DNA from 4 places in the Escherichia albertii genome. Region 1 is predicted to be linked to each of the others. Evidence: predicted binding sites of a transcription regulator. Region 1 holds the regulator's gene; each other region holds the start of a gene.
What was found. Region 1 encodes PurR, which represses purine synthesis genes. Its sites were predicted from a motif close to CANGCAAACGTTTGCNTG; they were not measured.
Positions count from the first base shown of each region.

Region 2: a site for PurR is predicted at 1,272-1,289, ahead of purT (formate-dependent phosphoribosylglycinamide formyltransferase). Genes of this name have one in related genera too.
Region 3: a site for PurR is predicted at 1,477-1,494, ahead of cvpA (colicin V production protein). Genes of this name have one in related genera too.
Region 4: a site for PurR is predicted at 1,721-1,738, ahead of rbsD (D-ribose pyranase). Genes of this name have one in related genera too.

Region 1 covers NZ_CP117568.1:695,604-699,242, forward strand. Annotated here, with positions in the region: gene sodB (superoxide dismutase [Fe]) at 54-635, shown strand; gene cydH (cytochrome bd-I accessory subunit CydH) at 927-1,016, opposite strand; gene purR (HTH-type transcriptional repressor PurR) at 1,315-2,340, shown strand; gene punR (DNA-binding transcriptional activator PunR) at 2,337-3,269, opposite strand; gene punC (purine nucleoside transporter PunC) at 3,382-3,639, shown strand, end outside.
Region 2 covers NZ_CP117568.1:883,936-887,574, forward strand. Annotated here, with positions in the region: gene ptrB (oligopeptidase B) at 1-165, opposite strand, end outside; gene yebF (protein YebF) at 479-835, opposite strand; gene yebG (DNA damage-inducible protein YebG) at 902-1,192, opposite strand; gene purT (formate-dependent phosphoribosylglycinamide formyltransferase) at 1,326-2,504, shown strand; gene kdgA (bifunctional 4-hydroxy-2-oxoglutarate aldolase/2-dehydro-3-deoxy-phosphogluconate aldolase) at 2,559-3,200, opposite strand; gene edd (phosphogluconate dehydratase) at 3,239-3,639, opposite strand, start outside.
Region 3 covers NZ_CP117568.1:1,429,330-1,432,968, reverse strand. Annotated here, with positions in the region: gene folC (bifunctional tetrahydrofolate synthase/dihydrofolate synthase) at 1-469, shown strand, start outside; gene dedD (cell division protein DedD) at 459-1,109, shown strand; gene cvpA (colicin V production protein) at 1,550-2,038, shown strand; gene purF (amidophosphoribosyltransferase) at 2,075-3,592, shown strand.
Region 4 covers NZ_CP117568.1:2,966,383-2,970,021, forward strand. Annotated here, with positions in the region: gene kup (low affinity potassium transporter Kup) at 1-1,582, shown strand, start outside; gene rbsD (D-ribose pyranase) at 1,751-2,170, shown strand; gene rbsA (ribose ABC transporter ATP-binding protein RbsA) at 2,178-3,639, shown strand, end outside.

The sequences.
Region 1 (3,639 bases):
ACTCACAATAAGGCTATTGTGCGTATACCAATTAATAATAAAGGAGAGTAGCAATGTCATTCGAATTACCTGCACTACCATATGCTAAAGACGCTCTGGCACCGCACATTTCTGCGGAAACCATCGAGTATCACTACGGCAAACATCATCAGACTTACGTCACTAATCTGAACAACCTGATCAAAGGCACCGCGTTTGAAGGTAAATCACTGGAAGAGATTATTCGTAGCTCTGAAGGTGGCGTATTTAACAACGCTGCCCAGGTCTGGAACCACACTTTCTACTGGAACTGCCTGGCGCCAAACGCGGGTGGCGAACCGACAGGTGAACTGGCTGACGCTATCGCCGCGTCTTTTGGCAGCTTTGCCGATTTCAAAGCACAGTTTACTGATGCTGCCATCAAAAACTTCGGCTCCGGCTGGACCTGGCTGGTGAAAAATAGCGACGGCAAACTGGCTATCGTTTCTACCTCTAACGCCGGAACTCCGCTGACCACCGATGCAACTCCGCTGCTGACCGTTGATGTCTGGGAACACGCTTATTACATCGATTATCGCAATGCTCGCCCTGGCTACCTGGAACACTTCTGGGCGCTGGTGAACTGGGCGTTCGTGGCGAAAAATCTCGCCGCATAATCACTGATGGCAAATGCAACATTGCCTGATGCACTACGCTAATCAGTCCTGCGCAAATGAGGCGTTAACAGTGTATCCGGCGCAATAAATTGCATTTTATCAGTAACCTGTAACGCAGAAGGTACGCCTTCTGCGTTTTTGTTTTATTAACTGTTGGCAACACCAACTGCTTCGGGTCATTTTCTGGCTGACACAAACATCAGCAGTAACAAAACCATTAACTGAACGCTCGGTCATTTTGCTAACAAAGGAAAGAGGATGTGAGGGAACATAAGCTCCCTCGGGAGGAAATCAGTGCAGCGCGGCTGTCAGACCCACGGCCACGATCAAACCCAGAACGATAATAGTTGTTACCAGTGAAAATTTAAGGTCGGTGCTCATCAAGTTTTCTCCTTTCTTATTACCACACAAAAAGTGATATTACGCATTTTTACACACTGCGATGAAAAAATCTCCCGGCATTTATTATGATAAGTGCTTTTACCACTTCCCCTTTTCGTCAAGATCGGCCAAAATTCCACGCTTATACTATTTGCGTACTGGCCATTGACCCCTTTCTGACGCTCCGTGTCGTTTTTTCGGCGTACCGCAACATTTTTGTTGTGCGTAAGGTGTGTAAAGGCAAACGTTTACCTTGCGATTTTGCAGGAGCTGAAGTTAGGGTCTGGAGTGAAATGGAATGGCAACAATAAAAGATGTAGCGAAACGAGCAAACGTTTCCACTACAACTGTATCACACGTAATTAACAAAACACGTTTCGTCGCTGAAGAAACGCGCAATGCCGTGTGGGCAGCGATTAAAGAATTACACTATTCCCCTAGCGCGGTGGCGCGTAGCCTGAAGGTTAACCACACCAAGTCTATCGGTTTGCTGGCGACCAGCAGCGAAGCGGCCTATTTTGCCGAAATTATTGAAGCAGTTGAAAAAAATTGCTTCCAGAAAGGCTATACCCTGATTCTGGGTAATGCGTGGAACAATCTTGAGAAACAGCGTGCCTATCTGTCGATGATGGCGCAAAAACGCGTTGATGGCCTTCTGGTTATGTGTTCTGAGTATCCAGAACCGCTACTGGCAATGCTGGAAGAGTACCGTCATATTCCGATGGTGGTGATGGACTGGGGGGAAGCAAAAGCAGATTTTACCGATGCGGTCATCGATAACGCGTTTGAAGGCGGCTACATGGCTGGACGCTATCTGATTGAACGCGGCCATCGCGAAATCGGCGTTATTCCTGGCCCTCTGGAGCGCAACACCGGTGCTGGCCGTCTGGCTGGCTTTATGAAGGCAATGGAAGAAGCCATGATCAAGGTGCCGGAAAACTGGATTGTACAAGGTGACTTTGAGCCGGAATCCGGTTATCGCGCCATGCAGCAAATCCTGTCGCAATCACACCGCCCTACTGCCGTCTTCTGTGGTGGCGATATTATGGCGATGGGCGCACTCTGCGCCGCTGACGAAATGGGTCTGCGCGTGCCGCAGGATGTTTCGCTGATCGGTTATGATAATGTGCGCAACGCTCGTTATTTTACCCCGGCGTTGACTACTATCCATCAGCCGAAAGATTCACTGGGTGAAACGGCATTCAACATGCTGTTAGATCGTATCGTCAACAAACGCGAAGAACCGCAGTCCATTGAAGTTCATCCACGCCTTATTGAACGCCGCTCCGTAGCTGACGGCCCGTTCCGCGACTACCGTCGCTAATCGTTCACTACGGGAGCCTCTTCCGGTTCCCGTAGCCACTCCTTATTAAGAGTCTCGCTGTCCCCCAGATAGTCCAGCAGCCAGGTCAATGCTGGTGACATATCATTCTGCTGCCAGGTCAGACAACATGCCGAATCAGGGAATGGATTTTCCAGTTCCAGTGCTACCCATTTCTCCTCGTTAAGCCACGGTTTGGCGAAATGCGTCGGCACCATGCCAATACACAATCCAGCGGAAATACACGTTGCTGACGACTCCCAGTCAGGCACTACAAGTCTTTTTTGGTTATCCAGCAGCCAAGTAATACGTTTTGGCAACGTTCGTGAGGTGTCCTCGCGCACCAATGACGGCCAATTACGCAACGTATCATCGCTGAACGGCCCCGCCATAGACGCCAGTGGATGATGGCTGGCGACAACGCAACTCCAGCTTAACATCCCCATATCACGGAAGGCATAACGTCCTCCGACCGGAATCGCTCGTGTCGCGCCAATCGCCAGTTCGACACGCCCGTCGGAAAGCGCATCCCAGACGCCATTAAATACCTCCTGAAAAACCAGAAGCTCGACGTCATCAAAGTGGCGATAAAAATCAACGATCAACTGACGAGTACGCTCTGGCCTGACAATATTATCCACCGCGATGGCTAACTGTCCGCGCCAGCCGTTGGCAATTTGCTGACATTGCTGGCGGGTGATCTGCATTTTTTTGACAACAGAACGCCCCTCTTTTAAAAACCACGCTCCGGCAGCGGTCAATTCCACATCACGGTGACGGCGCTCAAAAAGCGGCACCGCCAGCCACTCCTCCAGTTGACGCACGGTATAGCTGACAGCGGAAGGAACGCGATGCAACTCCTGGGCTGCAGCGCTAAAACTGCCATTTCGCGCTACCGCATCAACAACTTCGAGAGAATATTCTGACCACATAGTTTGCCTGCAAAATTTTTGAAACCAGTCATCAAATATTACCGTTTCACAACAGGAATTTCACTCCCTACACTTTGCGGCGGTGTTTAATTGAAGAATTTAGAGAATATACATGCAACCTGGGAAAAGATTTTTAGTCTGGCTGGCGGGTTTGAGCGTACTCGGTTTTCTGGCAACCGATATGTATCTGCCCGCTTTTGCCGCCATTCAGGCCGATCTGCAAACGCCTGCGTCTGCCGTCAGTGCCAGCCTTAGTCTGTTCCTTGCTGGTTTCGCCGCTGCCCAGCTTCTATGGGGGCCGCTCTCTGACCGTTATGGTCGTAAGCCCGTGTTACTAATCGGTTTAACGATTTTTGCTCTGGGTAGTTTA
Region 2 (3,639 bases), 190 kb from region 1:
CTGCTGTGAAGCCATCACCTGGTGACCATAGCTATTTTCTTGTTGCAGATAATCCAACACTTCCGGCTGCGAGCGCGTGTCATCCCGCAGCCAATAGTAATTGTCGATGCGTGTGTCGCCATGAAGTGTCATGACGTGAGGAATTTGGGTCGCTTTTGGTGGCATGTGATTGTTCTTTCAGATTGAAACATCTTATAAGGGTGGCAAAACTCACCAGGGATGCAAGCGAAACAGGATAGTCATTGCATCGATATTGACACGTTATGGCATGAAAATAGAAATAGTGCAGGTTGACATCATCCGCCTGCTCAGGTGTTTACGTTGGTTTGTTTAATACAATAACGTTAGTGGCAGCATAACTCAGAAAATAGATTTCCAGCGCCTCTTCTTTATTACGGACACTTTTCACCAGCGTTGCGATTCGAACAGTTGTCCGTTCAATAAGTATTGCGACCCTGCTCACCAGGGTCGACGGTGATTAACGGTGCTGATATTCCGCCATTCCCGCTTTACAGTCCACATTCACCAGATAATGAATATCGGCACTTTTACCGCGCACGGTCAACGGCACTGACCATTTGCCCTCTTTGCCCTGAATATCCTGCAAACTGACCCAAGCCACTGGGTCGACCTGGCCAACGATTTTTTGATCGTCTACCCAGCGCGCCACGCGGTTTTGTTGGTAGTCACGTTTCACACTCGCCGCAATTCCGGCAGCATCCAGACCTTCACATTTGGGAAAAGTAACCGACTTGCTGGTTTCGTTATTGGCAGCGAAAACTGATGCACAGGCGGAAGCCAACAACAGCCCCAACAACGCTCCTCTTTTTTTCATGTTTTTCTCCATAGCACAATGATTCAGGAGAAAGCATGGTACAAATTGTCAGGAGCGCAAGTTACTTCAAGCTGCGTGAGTTTCATCTTCCACATCGGGGCCCGTATCGACCACCTGCGGAGACGGCAATTTGCCAGTTTTCAGGATTGTGCTCAACACATCTTTCTGTTCAGCCAACCATAGTGCAAGGGCTTCTCGTTGCTCGTCTTCCATTTTCACCGGGGAATTTGTCAGCCAGGTGTCGAGAAGATCTGCTGTATCGAGCATTTTGTCATAAGCATCGGCTTCCTTTTTGCTGGTAAACGACATCTTCTCTTCGCCCTCACGAATGACCACGTATTTAACTTCAACCGCCATTTGCAGCCTCTCACAATAACTGTAATTTTATACAGCATATTTCTTTTTGACCGGAAAATCAACATTAGCAATAAAGACATGCGCAAACGTTTTCGTTTATACTGCGCGCGGAATTAATCAGGGGATATTCGTTATGACGTTATTAGGCACTGCGCTGCGTCCGGCAGCAACTCGCGTGATGTTATTAGGCTCCGGTGAATTGGGTAAAGAAGTGGCAATCGAGTGTCAGCGTCTTGGCATAGAGGTAATTGCTGTCGATCGCTATGCTGACGCACCAGCCATGCATGTCGCACATCGTTCCCATGTCATTAATATGTTGGATGGTGATGCATTGCGCCGCGTGGTTGAACTGGAAAAGCCGCATTATATCGTGCCGGAGATCGAAGCTATTGCCACCGATATGCTGCTCCAGCTTGAAGAGGAAGGACTGAATATTGTCCCCTGCGCTCGCGCAACGAAATTAACGATGAATCGCGAGGGGATCCGTCGCCTGGCGGCAGAAGAGCTGCAATTGCCCACTTCAACTTATCGTTTTGCCGATAGCGAAAGTCTTTTCCGCGAGGCGGTTGCCGACATCGGCTATCCCTGCATTGTTAAACCGGTGATGAGTTCCTCTGGCAAGGGGCAGACATTTATTCGCTCTGCCGAACAGCTTAGCCAGGCATGGGAATACGCCCAGCAAGGCGGTCGCGCCGGAGCAGGTCGCGTGATTGTTGAAGGCGTGGTTAAGTTTGACTTCGAAATTACATTACTGACCGTCAGTGCCGCGGATGGAGTCCATTTCTGTGCCCCCGTAGGCCATCGCCAGGAAGATGGCGACTACCGGGAATCATGGCAACCACAGCAAATGAGTCCGCTGGCCCTGGAACGCGCGCAGGAAATTGCCCGCAAAGTGGTACTGGCGCTGGGCGGTTATGGTCTGTTTGGCGTCGAGTTGTTTGTTTGTGGTGATGAGGTGATTTTCAGCGAAGTCTCCCCTCGCCCGCATGATACCGGGATGGTGACGTTAATTTCCCAGGATCTTTCGGAGTTTGCCCTGCACGTACGCGCTTTTCTCGGTCTTCCGGTTGGCGCTATTCGCCAGTATGGTCCGGCCGCTTCAGCCGTTATCCTGCCGCAACTGACCAGCCAGAACATCACGTTTGATAATGTGCAGAATGCCGTTGGCGCAGGTTTGCAGATTCGTTTATTTGGTAAGCCGGAAATTGATGGCAGCCGTCGTCTGGGGGTAGCGCTGGCGACCGCTGAGAGTGTTGATGAGGCCATTGAACGTGCGAAGCTCGCCGCCGGACAGGTGAAAGTACAAGGTTAAACCCGGCAAAAAACGCGACAAAAATGCCCGATTAACAATCGGGCATTTTGATTCTTACAGCTTCGCGCCTTCTACAGCTTCGCGCGCCAGCTTAGTAATACGGTCGTAATCGCCCGCTTCCAGCGCATCTGCCGGAACCAGCCAGGAACCACCGATGCACAGTACGCTTTTCAGCGCCAGGTAATCACGGTAGTTAGCCGGGGAAATACCACCCGTCGGGCAGAAACGAACCTGGGAGAACGGACCTGCAATCGCCTGCAGGGCTTTCACGCCGCCGTTAGCTTCAGCCGGGAAGAATTTAAACTCTTTCAGGCCGTAGTCCATACCCAGCATCAATTCAGACACCGTGCTGATGCCCGGAATCAGAGGAATAGTGCCTTCGGTCGCCGCTTTCAGCAGTGGCTCGGTCAGACCCGGGCTAATGGCGAACTGCGCACCCGCTTCGGTCACTTCCGCCAGTTGCTGCGGATTCAGCACCGTACCGGCACCAACAATCGCTTCCGGCACTTCTTTGGCGATAGCACGGATAGCGTCAACGGCACACTCGGTACGCAGGGTCACTTCCAGAACGCGCACCCCACCAGCAACCAACGCTTTTGCCATTGGCACCGCGTGTTCCAGTTTTTTTACCACGATAACCGGTACAACCGGGCCGGTGGTCAGGATTGATTCTGCACTTGTTTTCCAGTTTTTCATCAGAGTTTTTCTCTCGCCTGATTACAAATTTTGTCGTCTTAAAAAGTGATACAGGTTGCGCCCTGTTCGGCACCGGACAGTTTTTCGCGCAAGGCACTGAATAACTCACGTCCTGTTCCCACGCGTGACGCGCTCAGGTCAGGGATGTGCGGTTCACGAGCGGCCAGTTCCGCTTCGTCTACCAACAGCGTCAGTTCGCCTGTCTGTCCATTCACACGAATGATGTCCCCATCGCGTACTTTCGCCAGCAGCCCGCCATCGTAGGCTTCTGGTGTTACATGGATAGCTGACGGTACTTTACCTGATGCCCCGGAGAGGCGTCCATCGGTAACTAACGCAATTTTGAAACACCGGTCCAATAATACACCAAGTGGCGGCATGAGTTTATGTAATTCTGGCATTCCGTTCGCTTTTGGTCCCTGATGACGGACAACAACGA
Region 3 (3,639 bases), 730 kb from region 1:
CAGCGACCTTGACGTCAGTGAACAGGCAATTCGCGACGGCATTGCCAGCGCAATTTTGCCAGGACGTTTCCAGATTGTGAGCGAGTCGCCACGTGTTATTTTTGATGTCGCCCATAATCCTCATGCGGCGGAATATCTCACCGGGCGTATGCAAGCGTTACCGAAAAACGGGCGTGTGTTGGCGGTTATCGGTATGCTACATGATAAAGATATTGCCGGAACTCTGGCCTGGTTGAAAAGCGTGGTTGATGACTGGTATTGTGCGCCACTGGAAGGGCCGCGTGGTGCCACAGCAGAGCAACTGCTGGAACATCTGGGGAACGGCAAACGATTTGATAGCGTTGCGCAGGCATGGGATGCCGCGATGGCGGACGCTAAAGCGGAAGATACCGTGCTGGTGTGTGGTTCGTTCCATACGGTCGCACATGTCATGGAAGTGATTGACGCGAGGAGAAGCGGTGGCGAGTAAGTTTCAGAATCGGTTAGTAGGCACAATAGTGCTGGTGGCGCTGGGGGTGATTGTGCTTCCGGGGCTGCTCGACGGGCAGAAAAAACATTATCAGGATGAGTTCGCTGCGATCCCTCTGGTGCCAAAGCCGGGCGATCGTGATGAACCCGATATGATGCCAGCCGCCACCCAGGCGCTGCCGACGCAGCCGCCGGAAGGCGCGGCGGAAGAGGTGCGGGCGGGTGATGCCGCCGCACCGTCGCTCGATCCGGCAACCATTGCGGCCAATAATACCGAGTTTGAACCGGAGCCCGCGCCGGTCGCGCCACCGAAGCCGAAACCGGTGGAGCCGCCTAAGCCGAAGGTTGAAGCGCCGCCAGCGCCGAAGCCGGTTGTGGAAGAAAAAGCGGCGCCGACGGGCAAAGCCTACGTGGTTCAATTGGGCGCACTGAAAAATGCCGATAAAGTGAATGAGATTGTCGGCAAGCTGCGCGGTGCGGGATATCGGGTTTATACGTCGCCATCCACGCCAGTGCAGGGTAAAATTACCCGTATTCTTGTTGGGCCTGATGCTTCGAAAGATAAGTTGAAAGGTTCGCTTGGCGAACTGAAACAGCTTTCTGGCCTGAGCGGCGTGGTGATGGGCTATACGCCGAATTAATACGGTGTTGCCTGATGCGGCACTAGCGTGTCTTATCAGGCCTACGCAGGGGAGTCCCGTAGGTCGGATAAGGCGTTCACGCCGCATCCGACAGCCGTTGCCTGATGCGATGCTGGCGCATCTTATCAGGCCTACGCAGGGGTTGAGCCGTAGGTCGGATAAGGCGTTCACGCCGCATCCGACAGTGATTGCCTGATGCGACGCTGGTGCGTCTTATCAGGCCTACGCTGGAATAGACCCGTAGATCGGATAAGGCGTTTACGCCGCATCCGACAGCCGTTGCCCAATGCCGCAAAAGGCATAAAAAGTCGATGGCGTTGAATATTTTTTCAGCGCCATTTTTATTGATGCGCGGGAAGGAAATCCCTACGCAAACGTTTTCTTTTTCTGTTAGAATGCGCCCCGAACAGGATGACAGGGCGTAAAATCGTGGGACACATATGGTCTGGATTGATTACGCCATAATCGCGGTGATTGCTTTTTCCTCTCTGGTAAGCCTGATCCGCGGCTTTGTTCGTGAAGCGTTATCGCTGGTGACATGGGGTTGTGCTTTCTTTGTCGCCAGCCATTACTACACTTACCTGTCAGTCTGGTTTACGGGCTTTGAAGACGAACTGGTTCGAAATGGGATTGCCATTGCAGTACTGTTTATCGCCACTTTGATCGTTGGTGCTATCGTGAACTTTGTGATAGGCCAGTTAGTGGAGAAAACAGGGTTGTCAGGCACCGATCGGGTGCTGGGCGTCTGTTTCGGCGCATTGCGTGGTGTGCTGATTGTCGCCGCTATTCTTTTCTTTCTCGACTCCTTTACCGGGGTATCGAAAAGTGAAGACTGGAGCAAATCACAGCTGATCCCACAGTTCAGTTTTATCATCAGATGGTTTTTTGATTATCTGCAAAGCTCGTCAAGTTTCTTGCCCAGAGCGTAAGTGCTCTGAGATGTGGCTTAACGAGGAAAAAGACGTATGTGCGGTATTGTCGGTATCGCCGGTGTTATGCCGGTTAACCAGTCGATTTATGATGCCTTAACGGTGCTTCAGCATCGTGGTCAGGATGCCGCCGGCATCATCACCATTGATGCCAATAACTGCTTCCGCTTGCGGAAAGCGAACGGGCTGGTGAGTGATGTATTTGATGCTCGCCATATGCAGCGTTTGCAAGGCAATATGGGCATTGGTCATGTGCGTTACCCGACGGCTGGCAGCTCCAGCGCTTCTGAAGCGCAGCCGTTTTATGTTAACTCTCCGTATGGCATCACGCTTGCTCACAACGGCAATCTGACCAACGCTCACGAGTTGCGTAAAAAGCTGTTTGAAGAAAAACGCCGCCACATCAACACCACTTCCGACTCGGAAATTCTGCTCAATATCTTCGCCAGTGAACTGGACAACTTCCGCCATTACCCGCTGGAAGCCGACAATATTTTTGCCGCCATTGCTGCCACAAACCGCTTAATCCGCGGTGCGTATGCTTGCGTGGCGATGATTATCGGTCACGGTATGGTTGCTTTTCGCGATCCTAACGGTATTCGTCCGCTGGTGTTGGGAAAACGCGATATTGACGATAATCGCACAGAATATATGGTCGCCTCCGAAAGCGTTGCGCTCGACACCCTGGGCTTTGAGTTTCTGCGTGACGTCGCACCGGGCGAAGCGATTTACATCACTGAAGAAGGGCAGTTGTTTACCCGTCAGTGTGCTGACAATCCGGTCAGCAATCCGTGCCTGTTTGAGTATGTTTACTTTGCTCGCCCGGATTCATTCATCGACAAAATTTCCGTTTACAGCGCGCGTGTGAATATGGGCACGAAACTGGGCGAGAAAATTGCCCGCGAATGGGAAGATCTGGATATCGACGTGGTGATCCCGATTCCAGAAACTTCCTGCGATATTGCGCTGGAAATCGCCCGAATTCTGGGGAAACCGTACCGCCAGGGCTTTGTTAAAAACCGCTATGTTGGTCGCACCTTCATCATGCCAGGCCAGCAACTGCGTCGTAAGTCTGTACGTCGTAAACTAAATGCCAACCGCGCTGAGTTCCGCGATAAAAACGTTCTGCTGGTCGATGACTCCATCGTCCGTGGCACCACCTCTGAACAGATTATCGAAATGGCACGTGAGGCCGGAGCGAAGAAAGTTTACCTGGCTTCTGCGGCACCGGAAATCCGCTTCCCGAACGTTTACGGTATTGATATGCCGAGCGCTAACGAATTGATCGCTCATGGACGTGAAGTGGATGAAATTCGGCAGATCATCGGTGCTGACGGACTTATCTTCCAGGATCTGAACGATCTGATCGAAGCCGTTCGCGCTGAAAACCCGGATATTCAGCAGTTTGAATGTTCGGTGTTTAACGGCATCTATGTGACTAAAGATGTTGATCAGGGCTACCTCGATTTCCTCGATACCTTACGTAACGACGACGCTAAAGCGGTGCAGCGTCAGAACGAAGTGGAAAATCTGGAAATGCATAACGAAGGATAACACCTTCGCTCAGGGTGTCGGTCTGGCACCCTGACTTGCAACTCCCG
Region 4 (3,639 bases), 2.3 Mb from region 1:
GCGAACGACCTCATTGTTGGTGATTATGGGGTTAATTGGCGGCAGTTTTTTCTACGGTGAAGTCGTCATAACACCCGCTATTTCGGTGATGTCCGCTATCGAAGGTCTGGAAATCATCGCCCCGCAACTGGATACCTGGATAGTTCCCCTCTCAATTATCGTTCTCACTTTACTGTTTATGATTCAAAAACATGGCACCGCCATGGTTGGTAAGCTGTTTGCGCCGATCATGCTGACCTGGTTTTTGATTCTGGCAGGGCTGGGCTTGCGCGGTATTATTGCCAATCCAGAAGTGCTGCATGCCTTAAACCCAATGTGGGCGGTTCATTTCTTCCTTGAGTATAAAACCGTCTCTTTCATTGCATTAGGTGCGGTAGTGCTGTCAATCACCGGCGTTGAGGCGTTGTATGCGGATATGGGGCACTTTGGCAAGTTTCCGATTCGCCTGGCGTGGTTCACCGTTGTATTACCGTCTTTAACGCTCAACTACTTCGGGCAGGGGGCGCTGCTGTTAAAGAATCCAGAAGCAATTAAGAATCCCTTCTTCCTGCTGGCGCCGGACTGGGCGCTGATCCCGCTGCTGATTATCGCCGCACTGGCGACAGTAATTGCCTCGCAGGCGGTGATTTCTGGTGTTTTTTCGCTCACGCGTCAGGCGGTACGTCTGGGATATTTGTCGCCCATGCGCATTATTCACACTTCAGAGAGAGAGTCCGGGCAAATCTATATTCCGTTTATTAACTGGTTGCTTTATGCCGCTGTCGTTATTGTGATTGTCAGCTTTAAGCACTCCAGCAACCTGGCGGCGGCGTACGGGATTGCGGTGACCGGAACAATGGTTCTGACCTCTATTCTTTCGACCACCGTGGCGCGCCACAATTGGCACTGGAATAAGTACTTTGTCGCGCTGATCCTGATTGCCTTCCTGTGTGTGGATATTCCACTGTTTACCGCTAACCTCGATAAACTGCTCTCCGGTGGCTGGTTGCCTCTGAGTCTCGGGACGGTGATGTTTATCGTGATGACTACCTGGAAGAGTGAGCGTTTCCGCCTGCTGCGACGGATGCACGAACATGGCAACTCTCTGGAAGCGATGATTGCTTCGCTGGAGAAATCACCGCCCGTTCGCGTGCCCGGGACCGCGGTGTATATGTCGCGTGCAATCAACGTTATTCCCTTTGCGCTGATGCATAACCTGAAACATAACAAGGTATTGCATGAGCGGGTTATTCTGTTAACTCTGCGCACCGAAGACGCGCCATATGTCCATAACGTCCGTCGGGTACAGATTGAACAGCTTTCGCCGACCTTCTGGCGTGTGGTGGCAAGTTACGGTTGGCGAGAGACGCCAAATGTGGAAGAAGTCTTCCATCGCTGTGGCCTGGAAGGGTTAAGTTGCCGAATGATGGAAACTTCCTTCTTTATGTCACATGAATCTCTCATCCTCGGTAAACGACCGTGGTACTTACGTCTGCGCGGCAAACTGTATCTGCTGCTGCAACGTAATGCACTGCGCGCGCCGGATCAGTTTGAAATTCCACCAAACCGGGTTATTGAACTGGGTACTCAAGTAGAGATTTAACCCTAAACGCCTCCTTTTTTCATAAAAGGAGGCGTTTTTATTTTCATGTTTACTCACGATGTAAAACGTTTCGATGTTGATCACATTTCTGTAACGTCGCGATAGTTTTTCCTGTTCAGTCAGGATTAAACTGCGGGTCAGCGAAACGTTTCGCTGATGGAGAAAAAAATGAAAAAAGGCGTCGTTCTTAATTCTGACATTTCGTCGGCGATCTCCCGTCTGGGGCATACCGATACGCTGGTGGTGTGTGATGCGGGTTTACCCATCCCTAAAAATACAACACGTATCGATATGGCATTAACCCAGGGCGTACCTTCTTTTATGCAGGTGCTGGGCGTTGTGACAAGCGAAATGCAGGTCGAGGCAGCCATTATCGCGGAAGAGATCAAACAACATAATCCGCAACTCCACGAAACGTTGCTCACTCACCTTGAGCAGCTGCAAAAACACCAGGGAAATACCATTGAAATTCGTTACACCACGCATGAACAATTCAAACAACAAACCGCAGAAAGTCAGGCGGTAATTCGCAGCGGAGAATGTTCTCCGTATGCGAATATCATTCTCTGTGCTGGCGTGACGTTCTGAGGCCGTCATGGAAGCGTTACTACAGCTTATAGGTATCGATAAAGCGTTCCCGGGCGTAAAAGCCCTCTCGGGCGCCGCGTTAAATGTCTATCCGGGGCGTGTAATGGCGCTGGTGGGCGAAAACGGCGCGGGTAAATCCACCATGATGAAAGTGCTTACGGGTATCTATACTCGCGATGCCGGTACGCTTTTATGGTTGGGTAAAGAGACCACCTTTAATGGACCTAAATCCTCTCAGGAAGCTGGGATCGGCATTATCCACCAGGAACTGAACTTAATCCCACAGTTGACCATTGCGGAAAACATTTTTCTTGGTCGTGAGTTTGTCAATCGCTTTGGCAAAATTGACTGGAAAACCATGTATGCCGAAGCGGATAAACTGTTAGCCAAACTTAACCTGCGCTTTAAAAGCGACAAGCTGGTGGGCGATCTTTCCATCGGTGATCAGCAGATGGTTGAAATCGCCAAAGTGCTGAGCTTTGAGTCGAAAGTCATCATTATGGATGAACCGACTGATGCGCTGACCGATACCGAAACTGAATCCTTGTTCCGCGTCATCCGCGAGTTGAAATCGCAAGGCCGCGGTATTGTCTATATCTCCCACCGCATGAAAGAAATTTTCGAGATTTGCGATGACGTTACCGTTTTCCGTGACGGGCAATTTATTGCTGAGCGCGAAGTGGCATCACTGACCGAAGATTCGCTGATTGAGATGATGGTGGGCCGCAAGCTGGAAGATCAGTATCCACATCTGGACAAAGCGCCGGGAGATATCCGCCTGAAAGTCGATAATCTCTGCGGACCTGGCGTTAACGATGTCTCTTTTACCTTACGCAAAGGCGAAATTCTTGGCGTCTCTGGTTTGATGGGCGCTGGGCGTACCGAACTGATGAAAGTGCTCTACGGCGCACTGCCGCGCACCAGCGGTTACGTCACCCTGGATGGGCATGAAGTCGTTACCCGTTCACCGCAGGATGGCCTGGCGAATGGCATTGTGTATATCTCCGAAGACCGTAAACGTGATGGTTTAGTGCTGGGCATGTCAGTAAAAGAGAACATGTCGCTGACTGCGCTGCGTTACTTCAGCCGTACTGGCGGCAGTCTGAAGCATACTGATGAACAGCAGGCGGTGAGTGATTTTATTCGCCTGTTCAATGTAAAAACACCGTCGATGGAACAGGCGATTGGTCTGCTCTCTGGCGGTAATCAGCAAAAAGTGGCTATTGCCCGCGGTCTGATGACACGCCCAAAAGTATTGATCCTTGATGAGCCTACCCGCGGCGTGGATGTCGGTGCGAAAAAAGAAATTTATCAACTGATTAACCAGTTCAAAGCCGATGGTTTGAGCATCATTCTGGTGTCATCGGAGATGCCTGAAGTATTAGGCATGAGCGATCGCATCATCGTTATGCATGAAGGGCATCTCAGCGGGGAATTTACTCGTGAGCAGGCCACCCAGGAAGTGTTAA